DNA from 4 places in the Chryseobacterium sp. 7 genome. Region 3 is predicted to be linked to each of the others. Evidence: riboswitches for the same ligand, from Rfam matches in the RefSeq annotation. Region 3 holds a riboswitch; each other region holds the start of a gene.
The links. Region 3 has a riboswitch for cobalamin ahead of CLU97_RS14400 (acyl-CoA thioesterase). Riboswitches for the same ligand answer to the same signal wherever they lie in the genome.
Positions count from the first base shown of each region.

Region 1: linked by a shared signal. The riboswitch ahead of CLU97_RS15035 (TonB-dependent receptor plug domain-containing protein) and the one ahead of CLU97_RS14400 (acyl-CoA thioesterase) in region 3 are both predicted to bind cobalamin.
Region 2: linked by a shared signal. The riboswitch ahead of prpB (methylisocitrate lyase) and the one ahead of CLU97_RS14400 (acyl-CoA thioesterase) in region 3 are both predicted to bind cobalamin.
Region 4: linked by a shared signal. The riboswitch ahead of CLU97_RS01335 (TonB-dependent receptor plug domain-containing protein) and the one ahead of CLU97_RS14400 (acyl-CoA thioesterase) in region 3 are both predicted to bind cobalamin.

Region 1 is NZ_RCCA01000001.1:3,282,938-3,291,096, forward strand. Features, by position in the region: gene CLU97_RS15025 (CCA tRNA nucleotidyltransferase) at 1-950, shown strand, start outside; gene CLU97_RS15030 (YncE family protein) at 1,112-2,167, opposite strand; gene CLU97_RS15035 (TonB-dependent receptor plug domain-containing protein) at 2,187-4,013, opposite strand; cobalamin riboswitch at 4,046-4,224, opposite strand; gene CLU97_RS15040 (T9SS type A sorting domain-containing protein) at 4,356-5,669, opposite strand; gene CLU97_RS15045 (helix-turn-helix domain-containing protein) at 5,824-7,452, shown strand; gene CLU97_RS15050 (tetratricopeptide repeat protein) at 7,449-8,159, shown strand, end outside.
Region 2 is NZ_RCCA01000001.1:1,042,351-1,050,509, forward strand. Features, by position in the region: gene CLU97_RS04850 (bifunctional 2-methylcitrate dehydratase/aconitate hydratase) at 1-1,310, opposite strand, end outside; gene prpC (2-methylcitrate synthase) at 1,345-2,499, opposite strand; gene prpB (methylisocitrate lyase) at 2,486-3,394, opposite strand; cobalamin riboswitch at 3,834-4,026, opposite strand; gene CLU97_RS04865 (hypothetical protein) at 4,275-4,841, shown strand; gene CLU97_RS04870 (GIY-YIG nuclease family protein) at 4,992-5,246, opposite strand; tRNA gene CLU97_RS04875 (tRNA-Arg) at 5,296-5,369, opposite strand; tRNA gene CLU97_RS04880 (tRNA-Pro) at 5,402-5,476, opposite strand; tRNA gene CLU97_RS04885 (tRNA-Ser) at 5,492-5,576, opposite strand; gene CLU97_RS04890 (N-acetylmuramoyl-L-alanine amidase) at 5,712-6,737, shown strand; gene aspA (aspartate ammonia-lyase) at 6,810-8,159, shown strand, end outside.
Region 3 is NZ_RCCA01000001.1:3,139,302-3,147,460, forward strand. Features, by position in the region: gene CLU97_RS14380 (endonuclease MutS2) at 1-1,617, shown strand, start outside; gene CLU97_RS14390 (ATP-binding cassette domain-containing protein) at 2,070-2,732, shown strand; gene CLU97_RS14395 (hypothetical protein) at 2,763-3,563, shown strand; cobalamin riboswitch at 3,598-3,778, shown strand; gene CLU97_RS14400 (acyl-CoA thioesterase) at 3,896-4,279, shown strand; gene CLU97_RS14405 (HD domain-containing protein) at 4,328-4,924, opposite strand; gene CLU97_RS14410 (XAC2610-related protein) at 4,926-5,627, opposite strand; gene CLU97_RS14415 (PadR family transcriptional regulator) at 6,001-6,330, shown strand; gene CLU97_RS14420 (PspC domain-containing protein) at 6,342-8,063, shown strand.
Region 4 is NZ_RCCA01000001.1:269,817-277,975, reverse strand. Features, by position in the region: gene CLU97_RS01365 (SCO family protein) at 1-260, shown strand, start outside; gene CLU97_RS01360 (superoxide dismutase) at 450-1,124, shown strand; gene CLU97_RS01355 (hypothetical protein) at 1,129-1,497, shown strand; gene CLU97_RS01350 (MbnP family protein) at 1,683-2,513, shown strand; gene CLU97_RS01345 (cytochrome-c peroxidase) at 2,506-3,552, shown strand; gene CLU97_RS01340 (transporter) at 3,565-4,512, shown strand; cobalamin riboswitch at 4,605-4,790, shown strand; gene CLU97_RS01335 (TonB-dependent receptor plug domain-containing protein) at 4,899-6,932, shown strand; gene CLU97_RS01330 (YncE family protein) at 6,929-8,062, shown strand; gene CLU97_RS01325 (cell surface protein) at 8,077-8,159, shown strand, end outside.

The DNA.
Region 1 (8,159 bases), 140 kb from region 3:
GAACACCTTTGGAACCAGCCCAGACGTATTCTGATGATCCATTGAGAATGATGAGAGCGGTACGTTTTGCGTCCACTTTAAATTTTAAAATTGAAGAAGAATCTCTGAAAGCCATTCAGCAGGAAGCAGAAAGAATCAAAATTGTTTCTATGGAAAGAATCATGGTGGAATTCAATAAAATCATGCTTTCTGAAAAACCGTCTATCGGATTGAGACTGATGGAACAAACCGGGCTTATGAAACTGATCATTCCTGAACTGATTGAACTGAAAGGTGTGGAAGAAGTAGAGGGACAAACCCACAAGGATAACTTTTACCATACTTTAGAAGTTGTAGATAATATTTCTGTGAATACGGATAATCTTTGGCTTCGTTGGTCTGCCCTGCTTCACGATATTGGAAAAGCGCCTACAAAAAAGTTTGTGGAAGGCACAGGATGGACGTTCCACGGACATGAATTTTTAGGCTCAAAAATGGTAAAAACCCTTTTCCAGAGATTAAAACTGCCTTTGGGAAGTGACATGAAGTATGTGCAGAAAATGGTAAAGCTTTCCTCAAGACCTATTGCTTTGATTACTGATGATGCTTCGGATTCAGCATTAAGAAGACTGTTATTTGATGCCGGAGAAAATCTGGAAGATCTTTTTACACTTTGTAAGGCAGATATTACCACCAAAAACTCTAAAAAGCAGGAAAAATTCAAAAGAAACTTTGAATATGTAGCGGTAAAGATCAAAGAAGTAGAAGAAAAAGATCAGGTAAGAAACTTCCAGCCGCCTATTACCGGTGAGGAGATCATGGAAATGTTTAACCTTAAGCCAGGCCGTGAAATTGGTATTCTGAAAGAGAAAGTGAAAGAAGCCATCTTGGAAGGCGAGATTCCAAATGAGAAAGAAGAAGCCACAAAATTTGTGATTGCAGAAGCTGAGAAACTGGGACTAACCATCTGATTCAACAAATAAATAATACAAAATGCCGGCGGGATGTTCCATCCCGCCGGCATTTTTCTATATCCATCTATAAAAACAAAGCCGGCCGGCTTCAAAAGAAACCGACCGGAAAAAAACACAAATGATGAAAAAATAAAAAATTATATTTTAGACGTAATATATTACAGGTTCAGGAAAGTTCCGTTAGCACCAAGGCCTCCTGTTTTCAGCGTTACCATTTTGCTGCCTGTAGCTGCTGAATATATTATCATTTCACTTTCTGCTGTAAATTGCTTAACATCTGATGCAAAGATTCTTCCATCAATAACGTTAAACCCGTAAAGCGTAAAATAAGGCCCGCCGTCTGCAGCTGTTAACAATGGAGCTGTAGGAATTGCAGGCGTTGCTAAGCTTGTTGTATACACTTTATTTCCGGAGCTGAAGTAGATTTTATCGTTATCAATCTGAAGATTTGTAGCACTTGGAATTCCTGTAAGTGTAATTACCGGAGTCATTGCTCCTGTGCTTGAAATCTTATAGATATAAGAATCTGCAGCTGTAGAAGAAATAGTGTAAACGTTAGATTTGTATGAAATAGTATTTCCAATCTGACCGTTTGGAACCGTAATTTCAGTTTTGCTGTCGTTGGAAGTATTGATATAAGTAATCTTATTTCCAAAACCTGATGAAGCATTCTGTACGAAAACATTTCCTCCCGCTTCTACTGTTTTGTCAGAAACGTCAGTCATACTGATTTTGCTTACAAATGAGTAATCAGAAGCTTTATATTTCGTTACACTTTGAGTGTGTGCTGTGAAATTAGTGTTGGAAACGTAGATAAAGTCGTTCGCAAAAGTAATTCCTCTTGGATTATCAATCTGATCTGTAATTACTGCTAATTTTTTGAATGTATAACGGTCTACTACTACAATTTTGTTTGAGTTATTCAATACAAGATATGCCTTATTCCCGTTAAGTCCAATCGTTTGAAGAACATCTCCTAAGATCTCTTTATTATTGTTATATCCATATATATCATCCTGTTTCATGCTTAGATCTCTTGTCAGGAATGTTACTTTAGCTCCCTGGCTGTTGAAGTTACCTTCGTTAGAGATAAAATATCCATTCTGATAAGTGATTGGAGAGATTTCAACTTCTGTGGAATCATTTGTACATGAAGAAATGTTAAACAATAACACTACTGCAAATAATACAGTTAAAAGTTTAGTTATTTTCATATCTATTCAATTTTAATTTTTAAAAATTTATTGCGGCATATACACTATAGTTTCTTTTCGGTAAAGGATAGAAAGAAACTGTTTTATAGTAAGTATCCGTTACATTATTCACTTTAAACCCTAAGGTATATTTTTTTGCCAGCGTTGCAGAAACACCCATATTTAAAAGAAAATAGGGATCTATGGCATCTGATCTCTTTTCATCGCTTGTGATATAAGTAACCCCATTCACTAGCGCCTGGGCAAAAAACTTAAAGAAACCATATTCATAATCCAGATTGGCATTTCCTCTGTGCATGGGAACATAAGGTCTTTGCATCTTTGTTTCCTTATCAATAGATTTTGCATAATAATATCCTGCATTAGCACGGATTTTATGCTTACCCAGCTGTTTGCTGAAAGACAGCTGGGATTCCAGTCCGTAAGATTCGGATTTATTGACATTGTATGCCTGCCAGTAGCCTAAAGCAGTGGGAAGCCATACAATAAGATCCGTAATATTCATATAATAAGGAGACAAAGTAAGTTTAAAATCTCCTACTTTGAACTCATTTGCCATATCTACCTGAGTAGAAGTTTCCGGTCTAAGATCTTTATTTCCTCCCGGTTCATAATAAATATCATTGAAGGACGGAAATCTGAAGTTTTTAGATACGTTTACGCTCACATCATACCACTTTGCGGCACTCCATTTTCCGGAGAATGAGTACATCAACGGTGACTTTACATCTTCTACAAAATCTTTCTTGAATCCACCTTCGAAACGCAGATCTTTCGTAGCAAAATACCTCAATAATCCGGAAATAGATCCAACATTTCTGCTGACATCCGATATTCCGCTTTGGTAGCCCTCTCCTTTATTCAACTGAAATTCTCCAATGATATTAAAATTCCATTTTGAATTCAGGAAATAGTTGAAATCATTTTTAAAGATATAATTTTTCCCGGTTCCGCCACTTGATTTTGGCTGGTTTAAAGAACCGAAATACTGAAAATTCTCTTCCGTATAAGCTGCTTTAAGGGAATTACTGAACTTTGCTTTGTTCCAGTCCCAGGAAAGAAGGCTTCTTACACTTTGCGTTTTATATTTCGTTTTTGTTCCCGTTTCCTCATACACGGGATAATGCTGTGAAGAATCAAAAAACTGACTCTGCCACGAAATTTTATGATCGTTCGTTATTTTGTAGGATGCACCTACGTTGAATGTTGTATTGTAATAATTTCCGTTTCTGTTGATGTAATTCAGGTCGCTTACTTCATAATTATTTTCACTTACAGAATAATTTCCGGAAGCTTTAAAACTGAACTTATCATTGCTGTAAGAACCTTTTATAAAATTATTATAGGTATTAAAAGAAGCGACTTCTGAAAATAAAGAACCGTGGAATCCTTTATTAAAATCCAGCGTATTATTGAGGTGGATACTTCCCCCGATAGCCCCACTTCCGTAGATAACACTTCCTCCTCCGGCTTTTATTCCAATCTGGTCATACCCAAACAAGGCAATATTATTGATATCTCCCTGTCCTAAAAAATTGGAATTAATATTGATTCCATTCCATACAAAAGCAGTCTGCTGTGCGGTAGTACCTCTGAAAGATGGTGAAGAAACTGCACCACGTCCATTTTCTTTGATAAAAACCTGTGACTGAAATCTAAGGAGCTCCGAAAGATTGCTTGAGTTTTTCTCGGCATCTTCTGCCGAAATTGTTTTTACAGGATGAAAAAGCTTCACCCTATTCATCTGATTGTCGAAGACAAAAATAGTATCTATGGCTTTCTCTTGTCCAAAAAGAAAGGAGCCATAAGATGAAAAAAGCAGTACTAAAGATCTTTTTATATCCATACTTTTTTACTTTTCCTCCGAAAGCAATATGTTTTTTTAATTACAACTCTGGCAGGTCTCCTGACTTTCGCATTCTGCGCCTTCCCGTTCTTAAACAGTGGCTTTTTGCAGAAACTTTTGATGCGATTTACAGTTGCGGGGACAGTCCGGGGGTTACACCCGATTCCCTTTTCATTCCAAAATACTGGAAACCAAAATTTTTGCAAAGATAGTTTTTTATATGTATTTGCCAAAAAACCATCGTATGCTTAAAAAAACTATCTCTTTAATCAAATAAAAAAGAACAGCCGCTTTCAATATTGAAAACGGCCATTCATCCCACTACTTTACTATTTATATATGTTATTTTTTAATAAATTTATAGCTCTCCTGCTTCCCTCCTTTCAATGAGTATTGCAGAATATAATCTCCTTTTGGCAAGGATGAAACATCAATCTGCGCTTCCACAGTATTGAATGTTTTCACCCTTTGTCCAACCAAATTATAAATTTCAGCTTTCTCTATTTTTTCCGTTCCTTTAAAGTAAAGCATATCAGCTACCGGATTTGGATAAATACCTGTATTGTTTTTCTCTTTCACTGTATCATTCACTGACAAAAATGCTGTAATATCCAGATAAAAAGCAATCATCTGACCTGAAGCATTCGTCCCTGTGCCGGCAATTTTCTTTCCGTCCTGTGAAATGGACAAAGGAAGTCCCATGGTTACTCCATTGGTTGAAATTCCTAAGGACACAGCATAATCGTTCAGATTAATCCTTCCGGTGGATGAATTCCATATAAAACCTTCTCCCGACATAGGAGGTGCACCGAATGCTCTGTAATAGCCAATCACCGTTTTCCCGTCTGCTGAAATTCCCGTTGCTCCTCCTTTAAAGCTGAATGAAGCATTAGGGTGTGTTATGTAAGTAAGTCCGCCGATAGCATTCCACACATAAGGATTAGGATTTGCAGATCCAATGATGGTACTTCCGTCAGCAGAAATTCCGCCTGCTTCTCCTACATTGTTTCCGTTATTATCTGTAATAAAGCTTTCTACACCGTCCTGCCATTTTGCACCACTCCTGGTACCTGTCGGTTCATCCTGCCATCCTACAATTACTGTTCCTGCAGCATTGATTGCATTGGCTCTTGAACTACGTCCGGGAACCATACTTCCAAGATCTATCATTCCGTTTGCTTCATCCCATTTCACGGCATGTGCATTCGCTGCTGTGAGGTAGCCGAGACCTACAATTGTGCTTCCGTTGGTAGTCATTCCCCAGGTTGAGCTTACACTTCCATCCCATCCGGTGGGAACAAGTCCTCCCCTGTTTACCCAGGTAGAAGCAGCTACATCATAGGTTGATATTTCATTAAATCCCGTTGCGGCATTGGTTATAGAAGAAGATATTTTAGTTCCGTCATTGGAAACAATTGTTCTTCCGGCAGCCGGATATCCATTCGATATTGAACCTATCTGTACAAGCCCTCCGGCCGCATCCCATTTATAAACTCCTCCGGCACTTGTATGCATACTTACCACTCCATTATCCGAAACTGCTCCTACATTATAATTTCCTAAACCTATTACAGTAAGCTGAGCTTCCGCAAAACCAAAATTCAGGAAAAAACAAGCGGCCAATATTTTCATTGACATTCTGTAAAAATTTTTCATATTTTATTATATTTAGGCTTTCGAATTGGTGAAAACAATATTAATACAATATTCACCCTGTCAAAAGAAATTGACTTTCATAATTCGTGAATTTTAAAAGAATTTTATTTTTAAAACATTAATAACCAAACAGATATAAAATAATATTTTGAATATGGATTGTACCCGGATTATTCAAAAAAACACAAAAAACAAATTATTTACTCATCAATTATTTCAGAATAGCGGAAGAATTCTATCGTTTCTCTTCATTTTCTGCTCTCTTATTGCCAATGCGCAGTCCGGCCCGGACTTTGCAATTTTAGCCGATAAGGCTTTTCTTAAACTCTATCAGAATTCTGACGAATGCATTAGTTATACCCAGGGAATTCTCGTCAGTGATCAGGACGCCGAGCACAAAATGATGCTCCAGAATATCATTTCGCAGGCCTATGCTATGAAAGGTGATTATGTACAGTCTGTGAATATTTTTGCTCAACATGAAGATGCTGATCAGGAAACCGGACTTTCTTATTTCATGCAGGTTTTCAGTGATTATAATCTGGCGGATCAATATCAAAATTTAGGTTTGTACAATCAGTCTAAAAGAATTATCAGCCATCTTTTATCTGATCAGCGACTTCTTAAAAGCAGTGATCCGGCTTTGAGAATCACTACGGCAAAACTGTATCAGCTTCAGGGCCTGAACTCAGGAATTAACAGGGATTATCCTACCGCATTACAAAATCTTGATAAAAGCAATCAGTATTTGAGTGAGCTTAATGAGGAAAATGCCATTATAAAAATGGAAAACAGGATTTTCCGATCTTCTTATCTGCTGAAACAGAATAAACTTGTTGAATATAAAACACTTATAAACAGTGTTATTTCAGATCTTGAACATCAAAAAAGTAAACCTTTTCTGTTAGGATTGGCTTATGAAAACCTTTCCCAGTACTATTTTCTAGAACAGGATTATGCAACAGCCATTGAAAAACTGGAAACCGGACTTTCGTTGGTTGAAAACCTTCCTTTTAATAATTTAAAAATAAAAATTTACGAATCATTATCCCGAAATTACTACGCAGTCCATAATGATGCAAAATACCATCAGTACAATAAACTTCACAATGATTTAAAAGCAAAAACAGATTCAAATTCAAAAGAAGGCATACGATACCTTGTAAAGCTTGTTGAAACCAGTCAGAATAAGAATATAGAATTTCAGAAATTCATTCTTCAGAAGTCTTCCTTGTATCTGATCATTATTTTATTATTGATTGTAATAGGTCTGCTTACTTATTTTTTATTCATCAAAAGCAAAAATAAAGACTTAAAAAAGCAGTTTGACTTCTTTGAAAAACAGATCAGCCAGAAAGCTCAACCGGTTATTGTAAACAAGACACAAGCAATAACAAAAGATTCCGGTTCTACGAAAATATCAAGAGAAAAAGAGGATGAAATTCTCCAGAAGCTTGAGGAATTTGAAAAATCTGACGGCTATTTGAATAAGAACATGTCTTTATCTCTGCTTTCTTCCCAAATGGAAGTGAATACAAAATACCTTTCGGAAGTCATTAACAATAAGGAGAAAAATTTCAACGGGTATATTAATAAACTCAGGATTAATCATATTGTACAGCTATTAAGAAACGATGCTGCATTTCTTAATTATAAAGTGAGCTATCTCGCAGAGTATTCCGGTTTTTCATCGCACAGTGCTTTTACCACCGTTTTCAAATCTGTTACCGGAATGTCTCCTAACGTTTATATTCAGGAAATCAGTAAAACTAAAGTCTTATGAAATCATTTTTAAAAATACTTTATCTAACCCTATTTTGCTTTATCACTTTCGCGCAAGCACAAAAGACACCAGACAGTGTGTTAATAAAAAAAGCAAAGCTTGAAATTTATGACAATCCTGATAACGCCATTAAAATAGGAGAACAGCTGTTAAAAAATTCTCCTGACGTAAAGACGTCTATTAATCTTTATATGCTTCTTTCCACGGCTAATATTGCGAAAAGAAATTTTGAAGAATCTTTACAATATATTTTAAAAGCGAAAGAACTTTCCCAGAAAATCAATGATCCTAAAAGTCAGGCGGGTGTTCTTATTTCAGTGGCTATCCAGTATCAGCAAATGGAACTTTTCAGTAAATGTCTGGAAACACTGAATGAAGCTGATCTGTATATTGCAAAAATTCCGGAAAAGAACCCCGAAAAATATATTGAAACTGCGGCAAGCTATGCGATAAGAGGAATGGTTTATAAAAGCCAGTCTAATTCGGAAATTGCTTTGGAAAAGTTACTGATTTCGATACAGAATTATGAAAAAGTTCCGGTGAAAAAAACGACTTATTCCAATATGAGTGTGGTGTACTATAATATTGGCTATTGCTACCTGAATCTCAATCAAATTGATAAAGCACATGAAGCTTTTTCACAGTCTATCAATTATGCCCGAAAAAATTATGCTAAAAGTCTGGAAGCATTCGCCTTGAAAGGAATT
Region 2 (8,159 bases), 2.1 Mb from region 3:
GGAATTCCTTCATCTCTTCTGCGTTTGTGGCCAATTGGATATTCTACAACGATTTCTTCCAAGACTGTTCCATCGTTTAATTCTACCGTTAAAGCATTAGCAATGGAACGTTTTTCCGGATCATGATAATCTGTAGTAAACTGTACATCTTCCACACATTCAATTTTATCACGAAGGATGTCAATTCTTGGATCTGATGCCACATTATCTTCATAATCTGCAGCAGTCAGTCTTCCGAAAATCAATGGAACTGCTACCATGTACTGAATAGCATGGTCACGGTCAGCAGGGTTGTTTAGCGGACCTTTTTTATCAATGATACGAATGCAGGCTTCGTGGGTACGGATGGTTATTTTCTTGATATCTTCAGCGGATTTTCCTGATTCTTTTAACTGATGATGTAACGTGATTGCTGCTTCTACAGCCGTTTGAGAGTGGAATTCTGCCGGGAAAGAGATTTTGAACAGTACATTTTCCATAACATAAGAACCATATTCTCTCTGGAATTTGAATTCATTTCCTTTGAAAGATACATCATAGAATCCCCATGTTTTTGCGGTTAGTACGGACGGATAGCCCATTTCACCTGTTTGGGCAATTAATGCCAGACGTACAGCTCTTGATGTGGCATCTCCGGCAGCCCATGATTTACGGCTTCCTGTATTGGGAGCGTGACGGTATGTTCTTAAAGACTGTCCATCAACAAATGCTAGAGAAATGGCATTGATCAATTCATCGCGGGTCAAACCGATCAGTTTTCCAACAACCGCTGTAGAGGCTAGTTTTACCAATAAAACATGGTCTAAACCTACTTTGTTGAATGAGTTTTCTAATGCTATAACTCCCTGGATTTCATGAGCCATGATCATTGCTTCCAAAACCTGTTTCATTTTTAACGGAGCTTTTCCTTCTGCAATATTTGTTCTGGAAAGCCAGTCTGCTGTTGCTAAAATTCCTCCCAGATTATCTGAAGGATGTCCCCATTCAGCGGCTAACCAGGTATCATTAAAATCGAGCCAGCGGATAATTGCTCCGATGTTGAAAGCAGCCTGTACAGGATCTAATTGAAATTGAGTCCCCGGAACTTTAGCCCCGTTCGGAACTACAGTACCTTTTACGATAGGCCCTAAAAGTTTGGTACATGCAGGATAGGTCAGTGCTTCCAATCCGCATCCGATGGTGTCTAATAAACAGTAATGAGCTGTTTTCCAGGCTAAATCGTTTTTGATTTCATAGGTTAATACATAATCTGCAATATCTGTTAATACCTGATCCGGTTGTGGTCTTTCGTTTGAAATGTGTGATGACATCTTTATTTTTTGATTTAATTATGAATTGATTTTTTTATTTTCTGTTTTCGATAGATACAAAGTCTTTATTTTCAGGACCTGTATAATTGGCACTTGGGCGGATAATTTTCCCATCCTGTCTTTGTTCGATAATGTGAGCGCTCCATCCGGTAACTCTTGAAATAACAAATAATGGAGTGAACATCAAGGTAGGAACTCCCATCAGGTGGTAAGATACTGCGGAGAACCAGTCCAGATTAGGGAACATTTTCTTTTCTTCCCACATGACAGTCTCCAGCCTTTCAGCGATATTGTACAGCAGCATATCTCCTGCTTCTTCGGAAAGTTCTTTGGCTACTTTTTTTATGACTACGTTTCTTGGATCCGATATGGTGTAAACGGGATGCCCGAATCCAATAATAACTTCTTTGCTGGCAATACGTTTTCTAATATCTTCTTCTGCCTCATCAGGAGAATTGTAACGGCTTTGTATTTCAAAAGCCACTTCATTGGCTCCTCCATGTTTTGGACCTCTCAAAGCTCCGATAGCTCCTGTGATACAGGAATAAAAGTCTGATGAGGTTCCGGCAATAACACGAGCAGTGAATGTAGATGCATTGAATTCATGCTCAGCATACAGATTAAGAGATATTTCCATTGCTTTTACCCATGAATCAGGAGCTTTTTTACCATGTAAAAGATGAAGAAAATGCCCGCCGATAGTATCATCATCCGTCTCTACATTAATTTCTTTGCCATTATGTGTATAGTGATACCAGTATAAAAGTCCGGAACTGAATGATGCCAGTAATTTGTCTGCAATATCTCTTGCCCCAGCCACATTGTGATCGTCTTTTTCAGGCTGGATGCTTCCAATTGCTGAAACCATAGAACGCATCACGTCCATTGGATGTGCCGCTGCCGGAATACTTTTTAAGATATTTCTTACAGAGTGGGGTAGCCCTCTCAATGATTTTAATTTTGCTTTATAATTTTTTAATTGAGCTTCAGTAGGCAGCTGACCATAAATCAACAGGTAGGCTACTTCTTCGAATTGTGCTCTTTCTGCAAGATCCAGAATATCATAACCTCTGTAATGAAGATCATTTCCGCTTTTTCCTACACTGCAAAGAGCGGTATTACCTGCTGTTACCCCGGAAAGTGCTACACTTTTTTTAGGTTTAAATGTTGGTTCGCTATTCGTTGACATGAGTATTTTGTTTAAAAAGGTTATCTAATTTTTGTTCATAATCATAGTAGCCAATGCTTTGATAGAGCTCTTCTCTGGTCTGCATCGTATCCAGTACATGAGCTTGCGTTCCATCCTGGCGGATATGCAGGTAGACATTCTGCGCCGCTTTATTGGCTGCTCTGAATGCAGAAAGAGGGTAGAGGATAAGTCCCACACCTGCATTTTTTAATTCTTCTACAGTGTACATTTTAATCATCCCAAACTCAGTGATATTGGCGAGTACCGGAATTCCTGCCGCGTCAACGAATTTTTGATAAAAGGTTAAGTCAGGAACTGCTTCGGCAAAAATGAAATCTGCTCCGGCTTCTTTATAAGCAACAGCTCTTTCTAAAGTTTTTTCAAGACCTTCATTCGCAAAAGCATCTGTTCTTGCTCCGATCACAAAATTTTCATCGGTACGGGCATCTGCTGCGGCCTTAAGTCTGTCTACCATTTCCTCTTTGCTTACGATTTCTTTTCCGGGACGGTGTCCACAACGTTTTGCGCCCACCTGATCTTCAATGTGAATAGCTGCTGCTCCGGCTTTAATCAATGATTTTATCGTTCGGGCAACATTGAAGGCAGAAGGTCCGAATCCTGTATCAATATCCACCAAAAGGGGCAAATCACAAATATTAGTAATACGCTGAACATCTATGAGTACGTCATCCAGAGTAGTAATTCCAAGGTCAGGAATTCCTAAAGATCCCGCGGCAACACCTCCTCCTGAAAGATAAATAGCATTAAAACCAGCCTGCTGTGCCAATAATGCATGATTCGCATTGATGGCTCCCACAATCTGAAGGGGATTTTCTTTTTCCATGGCCTTCCGGAATTTTAATCCGGGTGACTTCCAGTTTTCATTTTTGATCATTTTAATATGTATTGTTGAGTTGAAGTTTGTTTGTCTGTGAAGAAGCATAAGATCTGTAATGTTTTAGCTTTTGAGTAAAAAAGAAAAGATGGGAGAGAAGCTGAGAAATCTTACAATTGTCCAGATATCTGGAATTTTGGAAAACTCTGATTGTCCAGACCTGTAAAATAAGCCTGTGTTGATTCCATGAATAATTAAGATTGCTTTGGTACACCATTACTTTTTACATTGATTAAATCTTATAAAAAGTTCTCAGTAAACTTCGCGGTGCTTTATGAAGAAAGAAAATTACGGAAAGGGTATACGACTGAGCTACAGAATTATGAGCAGCACTAATGTATACTCATATTCATCTCAAAAAATAAATAGACTGATAAAAAAGTTATCACACTATATCCATATCGTATCATACCTGACTGTAAGCTTCAAATCGCGAAAGCATCGTCAATACGAAATAGGCAGGTCTCCTGACTTGTAACGGTTTTTATCATCCTTCCCATATAAAAAATATACAGTGGATATCAATGGATAAAAACTTTTATGTGTTACTTACAGTTGCGCGACAGTTCGTGATTTTCACACGATTCCCTTTTAATACACAGCTAAGTGTAACCAGTTTCGGTTGATAAAGAAGGTTTTAAGAACTCCTTGGTGGTAAATATAGGGTTTTTATAATAATGAAAAAGATATTTTATGTAATCAATAGTTTTTTTAATGTAATCTATTGAAAATGCTTGAGTTGTGATGTGTGTTTTAGAAGAAAAACGGATGGTTTATGTTGTTAAATTAATATAAAAGATACCCGGAAAATTAAAGATAGTTAATAAATTTGCTATTCTTCTTTCATTTTATAAATTTTATTAGTCATATATAGTAGATCATGGTAGACATTGCAGAATTTAAACAAAACTTGGGCCTGAGTGAAATTCCGGTAGAGCTTGAAAAGCTAATCTATTTCCAGAATACTATTTCCTCGTTTGAAAACTATTCACAAGGTTTTGGTGTTTTAATTGATAATAAATCCGGATTGAAAAGCTGGAGTGATGACGAAAATTTTTTGAATAGCATGCTGCCTTTTGCTCAGGCCAATGGTTCAGGTTCATTCTATGCCATCTGGAATAATGGAACGGATCAGCCTTTACATAAAATGCCTGTTGTAGTTTTTGGAGATGAAGGAGGTGTTCATATTATTGCTGAAAATATTGTACAGCTTTTACATTTACTCACTTTTGACACTGAAATTTCAGTAGATTTCGATGAGGCTTATTTTTATAAAGACGAAGACGATTATGAAGAGAATGAAGGTTTAAACGAATATTTGACTTGGATGAAAGGAGATTATGGTTTAAATAGAATTGAAGAACCTGATTTACTGATTAAAAATGCTCAGGCTCAATATAAAGAAAGTTTTGATCAGTGGTTTGGGCAATACTTTACAGATAATTAATCTTGTATTAATAGCTTCTCTACATAAGATTTTTATTTTTGATCAAAGAAAACCATGGAAAACAAAAAAGACTCACTGTTACCAGTAAGTCTTTAAGTGAGCGCGAAAGGATTCGAACCTTTGACCGTCCCGATTAAAAAGCGGGATGCTCTATCTAGCTGAGCTTTCGATTAATTTTATTATTTTCAATTTACTTTTCCAAGCTTTAATCTCCCTTTCTCTTTTGTAGGCAAGTGATTTTGAGTCGAAAGTTTCAAAATAAACAATAATCCAATCTTTAGCTTTGGATGTAAATCCTTTGTGATCAGATAAGTGTTTTCTTAATCTTTCCTGCAAAGATTCTGAAGAATGTCCAATGTAGAATTTATCTAGAGTTTTAGAATAGAGTATATAGCAAAAATACATGGAACTAATATAAACAAAAAAGACTCACCGTTTCCAGTAAGTCTTTATGTGAGCGCGAAAGGATTCGAACCTTTGACCGTCTGCTTAGAAGGCAGATGCTCTATCCAGCTGAGCTACGCACCCATTAAATAGTTTTGAGAAAACTACTAAAACAGTCGGGGCGGCAGGATTCGAACCTGCGACCTCCTGGTCCCAAACCAGGCGCGATGACCGGACTACGCTACGCCCCGAATATATAAGAAGAGCGGAGGGTAAGGGATTCGAACCCTTGCGACACTTTCGCGTCGACAGTTTAGCAAACTGCTCCGTTAACCACTCCGGCAACCCTCCTTTTTTTTTATTTTTTAATGATCGTTGTTCCGTTATTGCGAGTGCAAATATAGAACAGATTTCTTTATTTACCAAATAAAATTCAAGAAAATTTTGCGTATTTTTGAGCTAATAAATCATCCAAAAACCAAACTGATGCGTAAGACATTATATATCATCGGATTAAGCACTTTTGTTTTTTCATGTACTTCCCAGCAAAATGTGAAAAAAAATACTTACAAACCGAAAACCCCAATAACACAGGCCAAACCGACGGTTCAACCTACCACTCCGGTAGCTCCAAAACCAAAAGTTGTATCTGATCATGGAGTAGACTTTTTTACTACTAATATAGCAGACCCAACAAAAAATGATAATACGGCAAGTTATGGTTCTATTGTGGCGGCAAAACCAGCTGGATATAAAGTGGTGAAAACTTATTTCCCTGCAGTTGCCCAGAATTTCAGACAACGTTACCTAATATTACATTATACGGCACTTCCGGACGATAAATCAATTACCGTTCTTACCCAACAGGCTGTGAGTGCCCATTATCTGGTAAATAATACAGGAGGTAATGAGATTTATCAACTAGTAGATGAAAACAAACGTGCCTACCACGCAGGGGTAAGTGCATGGAGAAATGATAAAAATCTTAACGATACTTCCATCGGTATTGAAATTGTCAATATGGGGTATACCACGGATGCTGCGGGTAATAGAACATTTGCTCCTTTTAGTGATGAGCAGGTGAAAAAAGTAGCCGCTTTGGTTAAAGATATTGTAACAAGATATCAGATACAGCCTACCAACGTATTGGCACATTCAGATATTGCTCCTACAAGAAAGCAGGATCCTGGGCCAATGTTCCCATGGAAAAAGCTTTATGACGAATACCAGGTAGGAATGTGGTATGACGAAGCGGCTAAGCAGACTTATCTAGAGGCAGCGCAGGCAGACATTACAGCAAGATATAACGATACAAGCTTTATTTTCCTTATCCAGACTGCATTGCAGAAATTCGGTTACGGGATGGATCTGAGCGGGAAATGGGATGATGCTACCAAGAAAACCATTGAAGCATTCCAGTACCACTTCCGTCCACAAAATTATGACGGAATTATGGATGGCGAAACATGGGCAATATTGCAAGCTTTGAATCAAAAATATCCAACAAAATAATTCAAATTAAAGCGCATCGGTTAGATGCGTTTTTGCTATCTTTAAACGATCAAAAACAGTAAAATATCTGTAATGGAAAATTTCAGAAAAGAAAGTGATTTATTAGGCGAACTGAATGTGCCTTTAGATGCTTATTATGGGGTTCAGACACAAAGAGCTATCGACAATTTTAAAATTTCAGGACAGCTTTTGTCTTCATATCCGGATTTCATAAAAGGATTGGCGTTTGTAAAAAAAGCAGCGGCCAAAACCAATTATGAACTAGGACTTCTAGACGAAAACCTGTATTTTAAAATAGCAGAAGCGTGTGATGAAATTGTAGAAGGGAAATATCATGACCAGTTTCCGGTAGATATGATTCAGGGGGGAGCAGGAACTTCCATCAACATGAATGCGAACGAAGTGATCGCCAATATCGTATTGGAAAAATTAGGAAAAAATAAAGGAGAATACGAATTCTGTTCACCTAATGATCATATCAACCTTTCACAGTCTACCAATGATGCTTATCCTACAGCAATCAAAATGGGATTGCTTCAGATGAATATCGGACTGGTAGAAAAACTGGAAAGAATTATCACCGCTTTCCGTGCAAAAGGACAGGAGTTTCATGACGTAATCAAAATGGGACGTACACAGCTTCAGGATGCTGTTCCAATGACTTTGGGACAGGAGTTTGAAGCGTATGCCGCTACGTTGGAAGAGGATATCTCCAAACTGAATAACAATGCAAACCTTTTTGTAGAAGTGAACATGGGTGCAACCGCTATTGGAACAGGATTAAATGCTCCGGTAGGGTATGCCACTCTTTGTGCTAAAAACTTAGCTCAGATTACAGGATTCCCGATTGTTTCCGCACCAGATTTGGTAGAAGCAACTCCAGATACAGGATCTTATGTAATTTACTCTTCAGCTACAAAACGTCTTGCCGTAAAATTATCCAAAATCTGTAACGACTTAAGATTACTTTCATCAGGCCCGAGAGCAGGTCTTTTTGAAATCAATCTTCCACCAATGCAGCCGGGATCTTCTATCATGCCAGGTAAGGTAAATCCGGTGATTCCGGAAGTGGTAAATCAGGTTTGTTTCAAAGTATTCGGAAATGATCTTACCGTGACTTTTGCTGCAGAAGCAGGACAGTTACAGCTGAATGTAATGGAACCGGTACTTTCCCATGCCATCATGGAAAATATCAACTTCCTTTGCAATGCTTTAGATACCCTTCGTGACAAATGTGTGGTAGGAATTACTGCCAATAAAGAAATTTGCCTGAATATGGTGAAGCACAGCATCGGTATTGTAACAGCGTTGAACCCTTACATTGGGTACAAACAGTCTACACAGATTGCTAAAGAAGCATTGGAAACCGGAAAAAGCGTTTACAACCTTGTCCTTGAAAAAGGAATTCTTTCTCAGGAGAAA
Region 3 (8,159 bases):
TATGGACAAAGTGACTTTTTGGATGACATCCGGGAAACCATTATTGATGACCAAAGAGTTCTGGCAGTAAAGTCAGGATTTAAAAAGAGGGTCGCAGGAAGAACATTAGGAATTTCTAAAACAGGTTCTATCACTTATATTCAGCCGGACAGCGTTGTAAAGCATTATTTCAAGCTTCGTGAAAATGAAGAGGAAGAGAAGAAAGAAATTGATAAAGTTCTCCGTAAACTTACTGCAGAACTGGCGGAATTTCAACCACAGCTATGGAGATACCAGGTTTATATTTTTGACCTTGATCTTACGAGAGCTAAAGCAAAATTTGGTGAACTGACCAACGGAATTCTTCCGAAAATCAACCATCATAAAACATTAAGATTAAAAGATGCTTATCATCCTCTGTTATGGTTAAGAAATAAGATTGAAAACAAAATCATCCATCCACAGACGCTAACTCTAACGGATCATAACAGAATTATCTGTATTTCCGGTCCGAATGCCGGTGGAAAATCAATTACCCTGAAAACAGTAGGATTATTACAGCTGATGATTCAGAGTGGTATTCTTGTTCCGGTTCATCCGAAATCTGAAATGTTTTTCTTCGAGAAAATCATGACTGATATTGGTGATAACCAATCTATTGAAAACCATTTGTCCACTTATTCATCGAGGTTAAAGAAAATGTCAGGAATCATCCGTGAGGCTGATGCCAATACGCTTTTATTAATTGATGAATTTGGTACAGGTTCTGATCCTGAGCTTGGAGGTGCCCTGGCAGAAAGTTTCATGGAGTTTTTCTATGATAAAAAGAGTTTTGCCATTATCACAACTCACTATACCAACATTAAACTGGTGATAGAACAGCTTCCAAACGCACAGAATGCAGCCATGCTCTTCAATGAAGAAACATTGGAACCGATGTATAAACTGGAAGTAGGACAGGCAGGAAGCTCATTCACTTTTGAGGTTGCGGAAAAGAATAAAATCCCAAGATTCATCATTCATTCTGCCAAGAAAAAGGTGGAACACGATATCGTTAATCTTGATAAAACGATTGTAAAACTGCAACAGGAAAAGTTTGAAGTAGAAAAACTAAAATCTGATCTTGCTGAAAGAAAGGAATCTGTAGAAGACAAACGTGATAACCTTCAGAAACTGAATGACCAGCTTCAGCAGAAATTATTCAATTTCCAGAAACTGTATGAGGAAGAACACCGTAAACTTCAGTTCGGAAACAAGATTGAAGCATTTATAGACAGCTATACCAAAGGGAAATCCAGAAAGGATGTTGTAAAAGACTTTGTAAAGCTTCTTGAACAGGAGAAATTCAGAAAATTAGGAAGTGATAAAGATGAAACGAAACGTCTGCAGGTTGTGAAGAGAAAAATTACTCAACAGCTGAAAAAGGAAGAAGTAATTGAAAAAATTGCTGAAACCAATGAAAGACTGGAAGAACAACGTAAAACCGACCGTGCCGTCTGGATGAAAATCGGGCAGCGTGTTCGTATTACCGGAAGTACCAGTGTGGGAACCATTGAAAAAATTTCACGCAACAAAGTGATCGTCAATTACGGAACTTTCAAAACCACAATTGATGCAGATGAACTAGAAAGAATTTAATTCATCAGCAATTACATTAACGCAAATAGTAAGAGAGAGCACTTTTGGTGCTCTCTCTTTTTTATTTTAATTTCTTCATGGAATCTGTATTTTTTTCTTTCATATAAACGTTTTTAATATATTTGAAGGTAGATATAATATTGTACAGGCATATTAATTCTTAATATTTTGAACATGGCGAGAAACTTTACTATTCTTTGGATTTTTTATAAAAAGATACTGATTCCCGCCTTGCTGTTCTCATTGCTTATTTCTTTTCTGCTTCCCTTCAGCCTTGAAACATTTGGTTTAAGTTTTCTTTTAATTGCACCTGTCCTTCATTACTTTATTTATGAATTAAGATTTAAAAGTGAATATTATTTTTATGCTCATTCAGGTTTTTCAAGAACTTTTCTTTGGACAGGAACCCTATTATTAAGTCTCGCTGTAAAAATTATAACATTATTCTTATTATGAGTAAACTGCATGTTGATAGTGTAACAAAATCTTTTAATGAAAGAAAAATCCTGCAGGATATTTATATAGGATGTGAAACAGGACAAATCATGGGATTACTTGGCAGAAATGGAAGCGGAAAATCAACGCTGCTAAAAATTATCTTTGGAGTGGAACATGGCGATACTCAGTTTATAAAATATGACAATAAAATTCTGAAAAGCATATCCGATAGAAAAAACAGAATTTCCTATTTGCCACAGGATCTTTTTTTACCAAAATATATAAAAATCAAAAATCTGATTCCTCTTTTTTGTAATCAGAAAAATACTGAGCTGCTCTTTACTTCAGAATTCATACAGCCTTTCCTTGATCAAAAACCTAAAACCCTCTCCAAAGGTGAACAGAGAATTATTGAAACGCTTATGGTCATTTATTCTGAAGCAGACTTTATTTTATTGGACGAGCCATTTCACAGTCTTTCTCCAAAAGTTACTGAAGAATTAAAGAAAAATATCCGCCAGCAATCTTCTTATAAAGGATTTATTATTTCTGATCATAACTTTAAGGATGTTTTGGATATTTCTGATTATATCTATCTGCTTTCTGGCGGTCATCTGAAACAAATACAAGATTTAAGTGAACTGCAGCGCTATAATTATCTTCCGAAAAGCATTTAATTTATATATTTGAAGGATTAAAAAATTTTCATGATGACTTTCATAAACAAAGCATTCTATTTATCTGCTTTCAGTATTTTATCTATCGCTTTTGTAAAAGGGCAGAATAAAGTTCCTTTCGGAGTTGTAAAGGCTGAAGAAGGATATGCCAATGTACGCGTTCATAAGGACAATTACAGAAAAATTGTAGATAAGATCCGTATGCGTAAAGGTGATGTTTTTGTTTATGTAAAGCCTGCTCCCGGAGAAACGGAATGGATCTGGATTAAATATCCGGAAAAGCAGGATGATGACAAACCTTTTGTACGTTATGAAACGCTGGACAAAGAAGGAATGGTGAATAAAGAGCGTATTGCTTATATTGACCAGCTTCCGGCTTATACGCCTTCCAAGTCCAAAAATGGAAAATCACTTATTTTCACAGATAATTCTGATCCCAAAGTTCCTACTGCCCAAAGAAGCAAAGTAGTGATTGACATCTATCCTTCCAACGCCGGATACCGTAAAAAGGAAAAAGATGCAGAGGGAAAACTTCTTACCATTGATAAAGTAAAACCGTGGGGAATTGGAAATGACCTTCCCGAAGGAATGACTGAGATTAAATCTATCAGGGTACAGCAGCCAGGAAGAGGATCTGTTTTCGTAAGAGAAGCCATCAAAAATATGTTCCAGCCTACCATGGATTTTGAGAATGTAGGTGTAACCTCCCTGGACAACGATAATATCTTTCTTTATATGATCAACGGTTCAGGAGAAAACAGATATACTACCCTTTGGACTATCAAGAAAGGAAGAGTAATCAGCCAGATTATTTACCATAATCCGGAATAAATTCATTATTTTTGCCACCGAAAAGTTTTAACGCTTATTCATCATAGAAATTGGTTCTGCATCACTGCAGATTAAAAGGGAACCGTGTGAAAATCACGGACTGTCGCGCAACTGTAAGTAACTGTAATCTTTATCAAAGATCCACTGTGCGAGGCATGGGAAGGAGATAAAAGATGTTACAAGTCAGGAGACCTGCCTATTTCTTAAACAAGTAACTTTCGCGATCTGAAGTTGTATTGATCTGATGAATTATCTCAGGAATTCTCTTGATTCCTGTTATTGTTCTGTTGCTCCAATATCTATTTTCATTTCGCTTTAATTAATAATGATATATGACTACAGAAGAAAGAATTGAAGCATCCGAAACCAGAATCTTTAAAGCGGTTTTCCCTAACACAACCAATCATTATGATACCCTTTTCGGTGGTACGGCTATGCAGCTGATGGACGAAGTAGCTTTCATTACTGCTACCCGATTTGCAAGAAAAAGAGTGGTAACGGTAAGCAGTGACAAAATAGATTTCAAAAAACCTATTCCTGCCGGAACAATTGTTGAGCTGATCGGGAAAGTTTCCTACGTGGGAAAGACCAGTATGAAGGTAAACGTTGAGATCTACACAGAACAGATGTATTCCTATGAAAGAGAAAAAGCCATTGTAGGTGATTTTACTTTTGTGGCGATTGACGAATTCAAGAAACCAATCCAAATACTATAAATAATGTTTCGGGCGGCCTTTGGCCGCCCGAAACATATTATATATTCATTAAAGTGATTTGATCACTTTTTCTGTTTCCAGACTTCTGTTCAGTAACACATCAAAAGCCTCTCCCATTTCATCTGATGCTCTGCCTATGGCATTTTCAAGCATATTTCGAATTTGTTTTTCTGTTACTCCGGCTTCCGTCCAGCTTTTCCCTGAAGTATGGGAGTTTAAGATAAACGGCATGATTCTGTCAATCCCACAGGCGAAAACAGCATCCGGTGTTTTCTCATCTTCAAATTCAAGCCATAGATTAAAAAATTCTGTACGCAAAGGTTCATCCAATATTCCAAAAATCTTTTGGGCAGATGCTTTTTCCCTTTCAAACTTTCCTACCATGGCCTGTTCATCAAAAATAAAAGTATCTCCGGCTTCAATCTCTACAAGATCATGAATGGAAAGCATTCTTATTACCCTTAATAAGTCTATATCTGCGCGGTTTTTAGCATACGGATAAAGAATCTGAGCCAGAATGATAATCTGCCATGAATGTTCTGCTGTATTTTCTCTTCGGGAATCATCTGCATTATAATTTCTTCGCTGTACATTTTTAAGCGCATCTACTGCCAGAATAAAATCTATCTCTTTCTGAATTTTCATCTTACTTCTTATTTCTGTTATATTGATCTGACGGATATACCTTTGTTCTGGTAATCCATTTATTATTTATCTTTTCTTTTGTAGTTACTTTTACGCGGCCCTCAACAGTCATATCTTCCTCTTTTTCAAAGACCTTATCAAGTCCTTTATTCGGAATTACAGCATATTCTGTAGTAAAAATATCACAGCAGCCGGATTTTCCATAGGTGATGAGGCGTTTACGTTGAGCATCCACATCAAAAATATCAAGACCGTTTGAACCCAGCTCTGTAAGCTCATCACTTTTCTCAAACCCCATTCTTGTTTTGTTGAAGACATATACATCATAAGATGCACCGCTATAGTTTCCCATATTCCCGTTTCTTATTGCCACGTCTTCTGTTCCGTCAAAATTAAAGTCATCTATAATCACTGCCCGCTGATCTTTTGAAAGAGGAATCAATTTCTTTGGAATCAGTTTTTGCCCTTGTTCAGCATACAAAACAAGATCATCAGAAACAAAAGTCTGTACTTTGCTGTTTTTGTTATCAAATAACTCCACCTTTCCTTTTCCTCCACATCTGTCATCATAACAGTTTTCTATCTGGAGGATAGCATCATAGCTCTTTGAGGCATTTTTAATCTCAAACTGATATTGTCCGAAACATGCAGGTCCAAGCAGAACAAAAGCCGGCAAATGCCTATACTTACTAAATATATTCATGGTAATAGTAAATGATTTAGGTGTGTTTTATTTCTAACAAAAATACGAATACTAAATTAATATATGATGAGTGATGAGCAATCAGTAATAGCTAACAGATAAGATCCTGCTTTCTTTTCATTTTCTCTAAAATTCATTGGAATTTTAAAGATTTTTCGTGCATTTTTTATCTATATTCATTTTTTACAAAAATTCAATTAAAAATTATTTAATTGATTATCAACTATTTAAATTATTTATTTCAAAAATTACACTACTTTGTATTGCATAATACCATTTTATTTACATATCTTTGTAATGTAAAATTAGAATAGGCTCAGCTAGCTAGGAGCATTTTTCTAAGAATATAACTAATTAACAAAACTTATCAAAGATGAATACCGAAAATACCAAAGCGCAAATGCGAAAAGGAATTCTGGAATTCTGTATTCTAAGTCTCATCAATAATCGAGAAATGTATGTTTCTGATCTTATTGACGAACTGAAAAAAGGAAAACTGGATGTAGTGGAAGGAACCCTCTACCCTCTTCTTACAAGACTTAAAAACGGAGAGTTTCTCTCTTACAGATGGGAAGAATCTACAGGAGGACCACCCAGAAAATATTATCAGATCACAGAAAAAGGAAAACTTTTTCTGGATGAACTTCTAAACACATGGAATGAACTGACAGCCTCAGTAAACCAAATCACCCAACAAAATTAAAAAACAAAGCTATGAACAAGACACTCTCAATAGGACTCGCAGGTTTTTCTTTTACCATAGAAGAACACGCATATATAAAGCTCAGCGATTACCTGAATGCTCTGAGAAGCTCTCTGGATGCTTCTGAGGCTGATGAAGTAATGCATGACATAGAAATAAGAATGGTGGAGATTTTCAAAGATTCTTTAGGAAAACGTGAAGTGATCAACGATACCGATGTAGAAAAGGTAATCGCACAGATCGGAAGCCCTGAAAAAATTGAAGAACAGGAAGAAGCTTATTTTTCTGAAAAAACATCAACAAGAAATAACAATTCAGGAACTAACTATACCGATAAAAAACAACTGTTCCGTGATCCGGAAAAACAAAAAGTAGCAGGGGTTTGCGCAGGTTTAGCTCAATATGTAGGAATGGATATTACTACCATGAGAGCAATCTGGCTGGGAATCTTCATATTAGGAATTTTCACAGCTGCTATCTCTTCTTCATTAATCGGTCTTTTATATGTAATCCTTTGGATCGTACTTCCAAAAGCTGAAACAGCGGCAGATTTCCTGAAAATGCAGGGAAAGCCTATGAACTTCGACAATCTTAAGAATGAGTCTAATAAATTGGTACAGTTTGCCAATGAATCTACTCAGAGGGTCGGAGAAATCTATAACGAAAACAAACCTTACATCAGCAACGCAAGCAGCGGAGTATGGAATATATTCAAGTATATTGTAGGAGGATTCTTCGTATTGATGGCGGTAGGAAGCATTATCGGAGTATTTGTTTTATTCGGTCTTTTCGGAATGGATACAGATTTCCCGGGAGCTAACGAGATCAGATTCTATATGGATGATCAGGGACTTGATAAAGTACTGGCTGCCATGATGGTCATCGGAAGCTTAATTCCGGCAATCCTTTTCAGCTTATTAAGCATTAAGATTTTCTCTCCAAAAACAAAACTGAGAAATATCGGATGGGTAATAGGAGGTTTATTCCTTCTTCTGATCGGATTGGGAACTTATTTCGGAATCAGCATGGCTAAGAAAGATATGATCTATAGAGGAAGCAAAGAAGATGTAGAAAATGTAGCCATCAACACTACTTCAGATACGGTGTATGTGGATGTAAAACAGATCAATATTCCTCAGAATTTCAAAGCTTACAACAATGATATTTATTCTGACAAAAGAACAGTGTTCGAAGAAGACTATATTTCTGTAGATGTAACCAGAAAGCCAGATATTAAAACCCCTTATCTCATCATTAAAAAAGAAGGAAAAGGATATAACTTCCCCATCCAGATGACAGTTCCTGTAGAAATTGTGAACAACAAAGTATTACTTCCCAACTACATCAAATATCCATACGAACACAGATTCAGAGACTATAGTTTAAACTATGAACTTGTAGTTCCGCAAAAAGCAGTTGTTTTATCCATGAATAAAGATCGTATCCATATGGATGGAGACCTGGACGGAGATGGTATCAATGATGAAGATCAGGACACAGACGAAGACCACAACGGTGTTAGAATTGAAAAAAATAAAATCACGGTAAACGGTTCAAGTATTGAATTTAACTCTGATGATAAAGACAGCATCATTGTAAACGGTAAAAAAGTTCCGAACAACCAGGCAAAGAAAGTAATTGATTCTGCAGTGTCCAACATCAAAAAATCTAATAAAGATATGGACATCAAAATCAAAGACGGGAAAAACGAAATTTCCATACAAACTAAATAATTAACTTCAGAGAGTGGTAGAAGGTGTGAGTGAAAGACAACCGTTTGAAATTCACACCCTTCTTCTCTCAGAAAAGTGAAAATAAAGCTTTATTTA
Region 4 (8,159 bases), 2.9 Mb from region 3:
TCGGGAATCTTGCAGATAAATTTAATATTTACGTAGGTGATAAAGAAGATGAAGGAGAAAGCCTGAACCACAGCGGAATGATTGCACTGGTAGATCAGGACGGAAATATCCGATGCAGATATAACAAAGAAAATATGCCCATTCTGTATTATTCAGGATTGAATTACGGAGATCCGGAAGGTAAAACACCAATGCTGACAGGAAAATACCACCCCGATAGAGAAATTCTGATTGAGGATATTAAGAAATTATTGAAATAGAGAGGAGGGAAGCCGGATGTTTGAAGCTGGAAGTTATTCCAGACGATGAAGCTCTGGCGATTTTTAAGATAGCTGTAAAAGCAAAATAGAAGTTGAAGAAGTTATTCTTTAAAAATAAATTGCTTCCAGCCTCCATCTCCCATCTTCCCGCTTAATAAAAAACATTGTTAAACCATAAACAAAAACGTTATGAAGATTTTGAAAATAGCTGCTTTAAGTGCAGTTTTTGCGGCTCAGTTTACACTGGCTCAGTTTAAGCAGACACCTCTGCCATATGCTTATAATGCTTTGGAAGGGAATATTGATGCCCAAACGATGGAAATTCATTATTCAAAGCATGCTGCAGCCTATGTAGCGAACCTGAATAAAGCGATTACGGGGACTCCACAGGAAAAAGAAACTTTGTTCCAGATTCTTTCCAATGTTTCCAAACTGCCGGCTGCAGTAAGAAATAATGCAGGCGGACATTACAACCATGAATTGTTCTGGACCGTTCTTACGCCTCAGAAAAATACACAACCTTCAGCAAAATTGGCAAAAGCCATCACTGAAACTTTCGGAAGTATAGATGCTTTTAAAGAAAAAATGGCTAAAGCCGGAGCAGACCGTTTCGGATCGGGATGGGCATGGCTTTCTGTGGATAAAAATGGAAAACTATTCGTTTCTTCTACTCCTAACCAGGACAATCCTTTGATGGATGTAGTGGAAGAGAAAGGAACTCCTATCTTCGGAATTGATGTATGGGAACATGCTTATTATTTGAAATATCAGAATAAAAGAGCAGATTATCTGACTGCGATCTGGAACGTTACCAACTGGAAAGAAATCAGCAGAAGATATGACGAAGCGATAAGCAAGAAATAGTCTGATGAAATTATTTTACAGCATACTTTTTACCTTTTATATGGTGCTACGACCTTTAGTGCTCGTGGTAGAGTATGCTGTAAATTATGATTATATTGTTAAAGTTCTCTGTATTAATAAATCCAGGCCGGAGATTCACTGTAACGGAAAATGTTACCTGAGTAAAGAGCTGGCCAAAACCAATGATTCGGAATCTTCACCCTTTCAGAAACTCAAAAACTCAGGACAGAAAATCCTTGATACCTATATTCTGCCGGAGACTACAGAGATCAATACTACTGAAAAACAGTCGTTTTTCAATTTCAACTTCACCTACGAAACAGCTTATTCTTTTCTGTTTCTTACCCACATTTTCAAACCACCGGTTTTTTAAGTATACCTATCACTATTCAACCACAAAAGTTACTTAAGCTTAGATAAATTAAAAGCTTGAGTGTTTTTATCATGCATAAAATCCGTCACTTAAAAATAATTTAAGTGTAAGAACCTTTCATGCCTTTTGTGGAAAAAAAAATGTTTCTGCATTCAAAAATTATAATTCAACTTAAAAAATCAACAATGAAAATTTCTAAATATTTATCACTATTCTTAATTGCCTTTACTTTATTCTCTTTTGTAGCCTGCGAAAGCAGCAGAGATGACGAAAATCCACAGGATACAACCCCCGGAAAACTCCAGATCAAATTTGAAAACGGATTTAATAATGTTGGGGATATTGTCTTGAATCAAACAACTCAGACATCTTCTAACGGACAGAAACATAACTTTTCTGCTTTGAAATATGTAATCAGTAACATCTCACTGATAGACGAGAATGGAAATGAATTCAAATACAATGAAAACAACCCTGATAAAGGAGCTTTTATCGTAGATCAGGCAGATGCTGTAGCCGGAATTATATACCTTAATCTGGATGGTGTTCCGAAAAATAATTATAAGAAAATAAAATTCGGATTAGGTGTCAGCCAGAAAGCATACTTGTTAGGACAAGACGGGCAGGCTGAATTCTGGACAAAAGCCAAACAGAAGGGAATGACATGGTCATGGGCTGCCGGTTATATTTTTGTAAAACTGGAAGGGAAATATGGAAATGATGCTCCTTCAAAGGAATTCATGAATCATACCGGAAATATGGGAAATGTAACGGCTAATCAACAGGTTGATTTATACCGCGAAATCACATTGAATCTTCCTACAACAGCAAGAGTAACAGGTCAGATTCGCCCTTCTGTTCATATTCTGGCAGACCTGAACCAGTTTCTGAGCGGAGATAAGGCGCTTATTCTTGCCACTGGTAATGATATGCTGATGGGTTCAAACCAACACCTGGTAGATGTTACCAATAACCTTACAAAAATGTTTAAAGTAGATCACGTTCATAATGATTAATTTTTTTGTAAAAACAATACTGGTTCTTGTATTTATTTTAAGCTGTATTTCCTGTACAGATGAGGTGATACAGCCATTGGAAAAAGATGAAGCGTATAACCTGCAGTTTCCATCTTATTTTCCGGAAATGACATTTGACGAATCAATTAATCCGGTGACTAAAAATGGAGTAGAGCTGGGAAGAAAATTATTCTATGAAGGCAGATTGTCCCGAAATAATACCATTTCATGCGGTTTCTGTCATATTCAGGAAAATGCTTTTACCCATCACGGTCACACAGTAAGTCATGGAGTTGACGATAGAATCGGAATCAGGAATGCACCACCTATTCAGAATATGGCTTTTTTGAAAAGATATATGTGGGACGGTGTAATTCATAATCTGAATGAACAGCCGATCAGCCCGATTACAGATGTTAATGAAATGGACAGTTCCATACCGGAAGCGATTTCGAAAATAAAAGATGATCAGAAGTATAAAAAACTGTTTAGGGAAGCCTACGGAGACGAAACCATTACCGGAGAAAGAATTCTGAAAGCATTGTCGCAGTTTATGGCTTCGTTGATTTCTGCAGATTCAAAATACGACAGATTCAAGCAGGGAAAAGAACAACTGACTTCAGCAGAATCTCAGGGAATGGTTTTGTTCGGGCAGAAGTGTGCTTCCTGTCATAGCGGAGAACTGTTTACCGATGAGAGTTTCAGAAACACGGGAATGTATTACAATACAGAATTCAAGGATGCAGGGCGTTACAGAGTTTCCCTTAATCAGGTGGATTGGATGAAATTTCGTGTTCCAAGTTTGAGAAATGTAGAATATACAGCACCTTATATGCATGACGGAAGATTTTACACCTTAGATGCAGTGCTCAATTTTTATTCAGATCAGGTAGAAGATAATGCCAATCTTGATCCTCAGCTGAAACAGAATGGTCATATAGGTATTGCCATGAACAGCCAGGAAAAACAGTCGATCATTGCATTCCTGAAAACATTATCGGATAAAAGTTTTATATCCAATCCAAAATTTGCAGAATAATTTATAGAAGACATGAAGAAGATTATAGTAATACTAAGTTTGATCCTATGTAACCTGAATCAGGCAAAGACTATTAAAGACAGTGCTTATATCGCTCCAAATAGCTTTAGCAGATTCGATTTTGATGAGGATTGTGATGCCTGTGGCTGTGCGGCAGGAAATGGTTCTTCCGGCTTTGAATCTTTATTGAATCCGCAGTTTGTAGGAATCAAATACTTTGCCCAGCATTATAAAGCAAAAGAAAACTTATTTGTAAAAGATCTTACGCAGGATCAGTATTTTAATACGTTACAGCTTTGGGGAAAAATTCCATTGACTAAAAAACTGAGTGTTTACGCAAGCCTTCCATTCCATTTCCATGAAAAGAAAACCATGCAGGGAGATATTAAAATTAATGGAATTGGGGATTTGAATCTGATGGGAATTTACCAGCTGATGAGCTCTAAAAATAATTTTCATCACCTGAGTGGAGGCTTGGGAGTGAAAATTCCGCTTGGAAAATTTGATGAAAAAGGAGCATCCGGAGTCAATCCGAGTTTTCAGCTGGGAACCGGAAGTTGGGATTATCAGGCCGCTTTGAATTATAAGTTTCAAAAAGATAAAGTGGCCGTATTGGTCAATACAGATTATACTATCAAAACAGAGAATAAGAAAAATTACCGCTTTGGAAATCAGTGGAATTATGCAGCGACGGGTTTTTATCAGGTTGCGGGAAATGAAAAATCTATTTTTTCTGTAAAGACGGGTGTTCAGGGAGAAGTGTATGCTCAGAACAAACAGTTTGATGAAGCATTGCCCAATACGGCTGGAAGTGCTTTATACGGAAAACTGGGATTTGAAGCTTCTTATAAAAAGCTGAGTTTAGGAAGTGAAGTGATGCTTCCCATGTATACTCATTTGGCAGGTGGCGATATTGAAGCAAAATCAAGGTTCAGTATTTTTCTGAATATTGGAATTTAAAGACAAACCCCTGAAAAAACCACGTTAAAGCTCCTTCGGGAGCTTTAATTGTTTATGAATCATGATTTTAATTGGGGATTAGGAATAATTATTTATCTTTGCGGGAATTTGGTGAGCCCTAAAAAGCTCTTAAAAGGGAATCCGGTGAGAATCCGGAACAGACCCGCTGCTGTAAGCTCCACACCAAAGTTTTTGAAGAATATATCCACTGTTTTTTAATGGGAAGGATTTCAAAAATGGAGTAAGTCAGAAGACCTGCCAGAAAATAATCGTTTGACGCTTTCGTGGAATAAAGCTTAGGACATCAATGATTCTGTGCAGTGACAGCTGTGCTTTGTCGTTGTATTCTTACATCCATTAGCGTCTTCATGATACTAAATGAGCTAATGGCGGCAAAACTAACTACTTCGGCAATTCAAAAAGCTGTTTTCATCATACTGGTGATAACATCCCAACTTTTGTCTTCTCAAACTAAGAAAAAAGACAGTTTACAGGAAGAGACCATTAAAGGAATCAATCTTTATAAAAAGAATTTTAAAGAAATCCTTCCTGCACAGACCTTACAGGGCGAGCAGCTGGAAAGACTGAACAGTCAATCTGTTGCAGATGCTTTGCGGTATTTTTCCGGTGTTCAGATCAAAGACTATGGAGGTTTGGGTGGTTTGAAAACCATTAATATCCGAAGTATGGGAAGTCAGCACGTAGGTGTTTTCTATGATGGAATTCAATTAGGAAATGCTCAAAACGGACTGGTAGATCTGGGAAGATATTCTTTGGATGATCTGGAAGAAATATCATTATATAACGGACAGAAAAGTGAGATTTTTCAGCCGGCAAAAGACTTCGGTTCTTCGGGATCTATTTATTTACAGCCTAAAACTCCCGTATTTAAAGGAAACAGAAAAACTAATCTCATTATAAGAGCAAAAAGTGCTTCTATTGATCTTTTTAATCCTTCATTCCGATTGGAACAGAAGATTTCAGACAGGGTTTCTGCCAGCTTCAGCGGAGAATTTATGCAGAGTGACGGAATCTACAGATTTCGATATGCAAAGAAATATCCAGACGGTCAGCAGGCTTATGATACGATTGCAAAAAGGCAGGATTCAGATATTAAAGCAAAGCGTTTTGAAACTTCTTTAAATGGAACTTTAAATAACGGAAGCTGGAATATCAGAGGATACGGATATATTTCAGACCGTGGAATGCCTGCTCCTATTGTAAATGGACGTTTCGGAGGTAGAGGAGCGAGACTTTCCGATGAAAATTATTTTGTACAGGCTAACCTGAGAAAGAAACTGTTTCCAAAATTTGAAACACAGCTGAAAGCAAAATTCGCTTACGATTATACCCATTTCATGGATACGGTTCGTTCACAATCTATTATTCATACCGATAACACTTATATTCAAAGAGAGCTTTACCTTTCTTCATCCAATATCTATTCAATCACGCCCAATTGGGATGTCAATCTGAGTGGAGATTTTCAGTACAATAATCTGGACGCCAATCTGGATAACTTTTCTTATCCTACCCGTTATACCACATTGGTTGCATTGGCAACAACCTATCAATGGAACAGATTCAAAATTCTGGCAAGCCTTTTAGGAACCTTTACATTTGAGGAAGTAAGAAAAAATAAAAGACCGGGAGATGCCAGAGAATGGACTCCAGCTGTTTTTATGAGCTATCAGCCAGAGATAATCCCGGATCTTACCCTTAGGGCATTTTATAAAAGAATTTTCCGACTTCCCACTTTTAATGATTTGTACTATACCAATATCGGAAACACTTACCTGAAGCCGGAATTTACCAATCAGTATGATGTGGGATTTACCTATCAAAAGAATTATACTGATCGTTTCTTTAAAACCTTTTATGCTAAAGTAGACGGTTACTATAACAAGGTTCAGGATAAAATTGTAGCCGCACCCAACGGAAGTATGTTCCGATGGCTGATGATGAACCTGGGGATGGTTGAAATCATAGGAGCTGATGTAAATCTTCAGACTGAATTTCAGCTGGGAAAAGTAACCCTTAGACCATTGCTTTCCTACACATATCAAAGTGCAAGAGATATGAGTGATCCTGAAGATACTTTTTACCGGAATCAGATTCCTTATACACCATGGCATAGCGGATCATTCAGTCTGATGGCAGATTATAAAGACTGGAGTTTCAATTACAGTGCGATGTACGTAGGAGAAAGATATGATGTGAATCAGGATAATATTCAATACAATTATGTGCAGCCCTGGTATACCCACGATCTGTCTGTTCAGAAAAAATTCAACTGGGCAAATCATCAATTTAAAGTAAGCCTTGAGATGAATAATATTTTCAATCAATACTATGATGTTGTGATTAATTATCCGATGCCAGGAAGAAACTTTAAACTTATTCTAAACTTCACCCTATGAGAAAACTAAACTTTTATTTTTTATTTCTTGTATTAGCTTTTCTTACTTCATGCCGTACAGATGATATTATCGTCCGTCAGGAAGTGGTAGAAGGACTTCCCTCAGAAAATACGGCTATAAAAGGCTTTTATATGCTCAATGAAGGGAATATGGGGAGCAATAAATGTACCCTGGATTTTTTTGATTATACCAAAGGAACCTATTACCGGAATATCTATGCAGAGATCAACCCTAATGTGGTAAAAGAACTGGGAGATGTAGGAAATGATATCAAAGTCTATGGCAGCAAACTTTACATTGTTGTCAATGTTTCCAATAAAATTGAAGTGCTGGATGCCAAAACAGCTAAACGTATTACCTCTATTCCCTTACAAAATTGCAGATATCTTGCCTTCAAAGACGGGAAAGCGTATGCCAGCAGCTATGCCGGCCCTGTAGCTATTAACCCAAAAGCACCTAAAGGAAAAGTAGTGGAAATTGATACTACTTCTCTTTCCATTCAGCGTGAAGTGGTTGTGGGATATCAGCCGGAAGAAATGGAAATTGTTGGAAATAAATTGTTTGTGGCCAATTCCGGAGGATACAAAGCTCCCGATTATGACAATACTGTTTCTGTCATAGACCTGAACACTTTTACAGAAATCAAAAAAATAGAGGTTGCCATCAATCTCCACCATCTTAAAAAAGACAATTACGGGGATCTGTATGTAACCTCAAGAGGAGATTATTATAATGTTCCTTCCAGTCTTTATTTAATAGATGCAGCTACGGGAACCGTGAAGAAAAATTTCAATCTCTCCGTGAGCGAAATGACCATTGTGAATGATAAACTCTATTTCTACGGAAATGAATTCAATTACAATACCCATAGCTATAAAAAGAGTTTTGGAATTATTGATGTGAAAACAGAGCAAATCATAGCCAACAGGATTTTTGACAAAGAGTATGAAGATGCCATCAAAACACCTTACGGAATTACAGTAAATCCCATTACAGAAGATATCTACATGACTGATGCCAGAAATTACGTCTCCATGGGATTTGTGTATTGCTTTGATAAAAACGGACACTTTAAATGGAAAACGGAAGGCGGAAATATCCCTGCCCACTTCGCTTTTTTATACAAATAACCAAACTTTAAGAAATGAACAGAAATAGCTTTACTTATTTAAAAATCGGATTTTTATCCTTTTTCCTTGCAGCTGTGATAGCCTGTAAACATGATGA